Regions from separate parts of the Kineococcus aridisoli genome, predicted to be linked through region 2. Evidence: predicted binding sites of a transcription regulator. Region 2 holds the regulator's gene; the other holds the start of a gene.
What was found. The regulator HrcA, encoded in region 2, represses chaperone genes, less so after heat shock. The targets are predictions, from matches to a motif close to GNTNGCACTCGGNNNNNCCGAGTGCNANC.

Region 1: a site for HrcA is predicted at 1,293-1,321, ahead of groL (chaperonin GroEL). Genes of this name have one in related genera too.

Annotation. Positions count from the first base shown of each region.
Region 1 is NZ_JBJLSF010000041.1:25,425-27,814, reverse strand. It holds gene ACRYM2_RS12760 (cold-shock protein) at 332-535, shown strand; gene ACRYM2_RS12755 (YceI family protein) at 560-1,150, opposite strand; gene groL (chaperonin GroEL) at 1,506-2,390, shown strand, end outside.
Region 2 is NZ_JBJLSF010000079.1:8,684-11,073, forward strand. It holds gene ACRYM2_RS18065 (DUF3097 domain-containing protein) at 1-397, opposite strand, end outside; gene hrcA (heat-inducible transcriptional repressor HrcA) at 507-1,550, shown strand; gene dnaJ (molecular chaperone DnaJ) at 1,576-2,390, shown strand, end outside.

The DNA.
Region 1 (2,390 bases), on a different contig from region 2:
GCTGCTGGTGGTGCTGGCCTGGCTGCTGGTGGCGGCCGCGGTGCTCACCGGGCTGGTCCTCGCGGTGCGCCGGGTGGCCGGTCCGCTGCTGGGCGTCGTCGGGGGCGTGTGAGCTCCGTGACCGGTCCGTGAAGACGAGGATCGTCGAACCTTGTCCCACCAGCCCCTCCCCGCACTAACCTGAGCAGCGGTCGATCAGTTCGATGAGCACGTCCTCTCGGGGAGCGCACGTCGGGCGTCGCCCACGGCCTCACCGCCGCGGGCAGCGTGAGACCCGCGTCCGGCGAGGGCCGGGGGCGTCTTCCGCTCGCTGCAGCACCAGGAGAGAGCAATGGCCCAGGGCACCGTGAAGTGGTTCAACTCCGAGAAGGGCTACGGCTTCATCACCGTCGACGACGGTGGTGCCGACGTGTTCGTCCACTACTCCGCGATCGTCGCGGACGGCTACCGCTCCCTCGAGGAGGGCCAGCGGGTCGAGTTCGAGGTCGGGCAGGGCCAGAAGGGCCCCCAGGCCGAGAGCGTCCGCGCCGTCTGAGCCGCCGGCCGCCGCTCCCGCGGGTCAGTCCCGCGGGGCCGGCGTGGCCGAGATCTCGAACTCCAGCGGCACCGTCTCGGAGACCAGCACGCCGCCCGTCTCCAGGGCCGCGTTCCACACCACCCCGTAGTCGGTGCGCTTGATCGTCGTCGCCCCCTCGAAGCCGACGCGGGTGGTGCCGAAGGGGTCCCTGGCCGCGCCGGTGTGCTCGAAGTCCACCGCCACGGCGCGCGTCGTGCCCTTGATGGTGAGGTCGCCGCCGACGCGGTAGGTGCGCGCGCCCACCTCCTGCACGCTGCGCGAGGAGAACGTGATCCGCGGGTACCGCGGGGCGTCGAAGAAGTCGTTGGTGCGCAGGTGCGCGTCCCGGCCCGGGTCGCGGGTGTCGATGCTGGCGACCTCGATGCTCAGCTCCACCCAGGAGGCGGTCGGGTCGGCGAAGTCCAGGTGCGCGCGGCCGGTGAAGTCGTTGAACTGCCCGCGCACGCGGGTGACCATCGCGTGCCGGGTGACGAAGCCGATGCGGCTGTGGGTCGGGTCGAGCACGTAGTCGCCGGACAGCTCGTCGGTGCGCCGCGTCCGCAGGGCCTGGATGCGCAGGGGCAGGGTCTCCACGTGGGCTCCTCGTGACTTGGTGTGCAGGGTCGATCGCCGTCCGTTGCCAGGATGCACTGGTGGAGGGTTCAACGGGACCGGGTGCCACCCGGGTGGAGCACCGGCCCCGCCCGTCCGGGCGCGCTCCCCGCGGCGGCGGGGGGTTTGCACTCGGGGGGTGGGAGTGCCAACATTGGCGTTGGCACTCTCGAGTCGGGAGTGACAGCACCAGCAGCACCTCGACCCGGGAGCGAAAGCTCCCGGCCGACCCGGTGAGGCCGGTGGGGCAGGGGGACGTGACCCCGGCGCCACCGTCCGTCCGTCGCGGGCACCCGGCCGGCCGTCCACCGCCCGTCTTCTGGGAGGAACACCAGGCATGAGCAAGATCATCGCCTTCGACGAAGAGGCTCGCCGCGGCCTCGAGCGCGGGATGAACCAGCTCGCCGACGCTGTCAAGGTGACGCTCGGCCCCAAGGGCCGCAACGTCGTCCTGGAGAAGAAGTGGGGCGCGCCCACCATCACCAACGACGGTGTGAGCATCGCCAAGGAGATCGAGCTCGAGGACCCGTACGAGAAGATCGGGGCCGAGCTCGTCAAGGAAGTCGCGAAGAAGACCGACGACGTGGCCGGTGACGGCACCACGACCGCGACCGTCCTCGCCCAGGCGCTCGTGCGCGAGGGTCTGCGCAACGTGGCCGCGGGTGCGAACCCGATGGGCCTCAAGCGCGGCATCGAGAAGGCCGTCGAGGCCGTGACCGAGCAGCTGCTCGGCGCCGCCAAGGAGGTCACCACCAAGGAGCAGATCGCGGCCACCGCCGGGATCTCCGCCGGTGACGCCTCCATCGGCGAGCTCATCGCCGAGGCGCTCGACAAGGTCGGCAAGGAAGGCGTCATCACCGTCGAGGAGAGCAACACCTTCGGCCTCGAGCTCGAGCTCACCGAGGGCATGCGCTTCGACAAGGGCTACATCTCGCCCTACTTCGTCACCGACGCGGAGCGTCAGGAGACCGAGCTCGAGGACCCCTACATCCTCATCCTCAACTCCAAGATCTCCACGGTGAAGGACCTGCTCCCGCTGCTGGAGAAGGTCATGCAGTCGGGCAAGCCGCTCGTCATCGTCGCCGAGGACGTCGAGGGCGAGGCCCTCGCGACCCTGGTCGTCAACAAGATCCGCGGCACCTTCAAGTCCGTCGCCGTCAAGGCCCCGGGCTTCGGCGACCGCCGCAAGGCCATGCTCGGCGACATCGCCATCCTCACCGGT
Region 2 (2,390 bases):
CGGCGTCGTGGCGGCCCTCGACGAGGATGCGCGAGGCGCGCGCGGTGCGCGCGGGGGCGCCCGCCACGGCCACCGACCCGCTGGCGGTGCGCGCGGGGCGCACCGGTGCCGCCGCCTTCGGCGCCACCAGGCGCACCGGCTGCCCGTCCACCCAGAAGCCCGGCCCCAGCGGGAAGGTGCGGGTGCGGCCGCGGGCGTCCTCGAGGACGACGACGTGCACCCCGCCGCTCTTCTCCACCCGCACGACGGCGCCGACCCAGCCGGTCTCGACGTCCTCCACGACGAGCCCGGCCACCGCCGGCTCGTCGCGGTGCACCTTCTTCGGGTGCGTGCGCGCGTGCGGGTCGGCGGAGAGCACGTCGCGGCCGTAGCGGTCGTGGTGGGCGGGAGCGGTCACCCCGGCACGCTAGCGACGTGCGCGCGGGGGGCGGGGGAGGCGCGAGCGGGTGCACCTGACCTAGACTTGGCACTCAGCTGTGTCGAGTGCCAGAGCGGAGGGGGCGGGGATGAGCGACGACCGCAGGCTCGCGGTGCTGCGCGCGATCGTCGAGGACTACGTGTCCAGCCACGAGCCGGTGGGCTCCAAGACGCTGGTCGAGCGCCACCAGCTGGGCGTGTCCCCGGCCACGATCCGCAACGACATGGCGGCCCTGGAGGACGAGGGGTACATCACCCAGCCGCACACCAGCGCCGGGCGCATCCCCACCGACAAGGGCTACCGGCTCTTCGTCGACCGCCTCGCCGGCGTCAAGCCCATGTCGGCCGCCGAGAAGCGGGCCATCCAGACCTTCCTCGACGGCGCCACCGACGTCGACGACGTCGTCGACCGCACCGTGCGCCTGCTGGCCCAGATCACCCGCCAGGCCGCCGTCGTGCAGTACCCCTCGCTCTCGCGCGCGGCCGTGCGCCACGTCGAGCTCGTCCCCGTCGGCGGCCGCAGCGCGCTCGTCGTGCTCATCACCGACTCCGGCCGCGTCGAGCAGCGCGTCGTCGACGTCCGCTCGGCCGTCGACGCGGAGTCGCTGGCCACCGCCCTGGCCGCGCTGCGCACCCGGGTCAACGCCGCCGTGGGCGGCAGCCGTCTGGCGCGGGCGCGCGAGGCGCTCACCGACCTCGTCCAGCAGACCCCGCCGGCCGACCTCGCGGTCGCCGCGGAGGTCGCCGCCGCCCTGGGCGACTGCCTGACCGCGAGCCTGGAGGAGCGCGTCGTCATCGCCGGCACCGCGAACCTCGTCAAGTCCGGCGCCGACCTCGCCGCCTCCCTGGGCAGCGTCCTGGAGGCGCTGGAGGAGCACGTCGTGCTGCTGCGCCTGGTGCAGGAGATGACCGAGGACGCCGGCGACCGCGGCGCGCTGAGCGTGCGCATCGGCGCGGAGAACCTGCACCTCGGGCTCGCGGAGACCTCCGTGGTCACCAGCGGCTACGGCACCGGCCCCGACCAGGTCCTGGCCCGCCTCGGCGTGCTGGGGCCCACCCGCATGGACTACCCGACGACCATGGCCGCGGTGCGGGCCGTGGCCCGCTACGTCTCCCGCATCCTCGCCCAGTGACCACCGACAGGAGAACCCCGACCTCGTGAGCGACTACTACGACGTCCTCGGCGTCTCCCGGGACGCCTCCGCGGAGGACATCAAGCGCGCCTACCGCAAGCTGGCGCGCAAGCTCCACCCGGACGTCACCGACGACCCCGAGGCGGGGGACAGGTTCAAGGAGGTCTCCCAGGCCTACGAGACGCTGTCCAACCCCGACAAGCGCGCCGCCTACGACCGCGGCGGCTCCGTGCCCGGCGCCGCCGGCGGCTTCGGGGCCGGGTTCGGCTTCTCCGACATCATGGACGCCTTCTTCGGCCAGGGCGGCGCCGGTCGCGGCGCCGGCCCGGCCAGCCGCACCCAGCGCGGCCAGGACGCGCTGATCCGCGTCGACGTCGACCTCGCCGAGGCCGCCTTCGGCGGTGAGCGCTCCATCCAGGTCGACACCGCGGTCCTGTGCCCCACCTGCAAGGGCACCTGCTGCCAGCCGGGCACCAGCCCGGAGACCTGCGACATCTGCCACGGGCAGGGCTCGGTGCAGCGCGTGGTGCGCTCGCTGCTGGGACAGGTCATGACGACCGCGCCGTGCCCCACCTGCCACGGCTTCGGCACCGTCCTGCCCTCGCCGTGCCTAGAGTGCAGCGGCGAGGGCCGCGTGCGCGCCCGCCGGCCGCTGACGATCCGCATCCCCGCCGGCGTCGACACCGGCACGCGCATCCAGCTCGCCTCCCAGGGCGAGGTGGGCCCGGCCGGCGGCCCGCCCGGCGACCTCTACGTCGAGATCCACGAGCGCCCGCACCCGGTCTTCCACCGCAGCGGCGACGACCTGCTGTGCACGCTGCAGGTGCCGATGACCGCCGC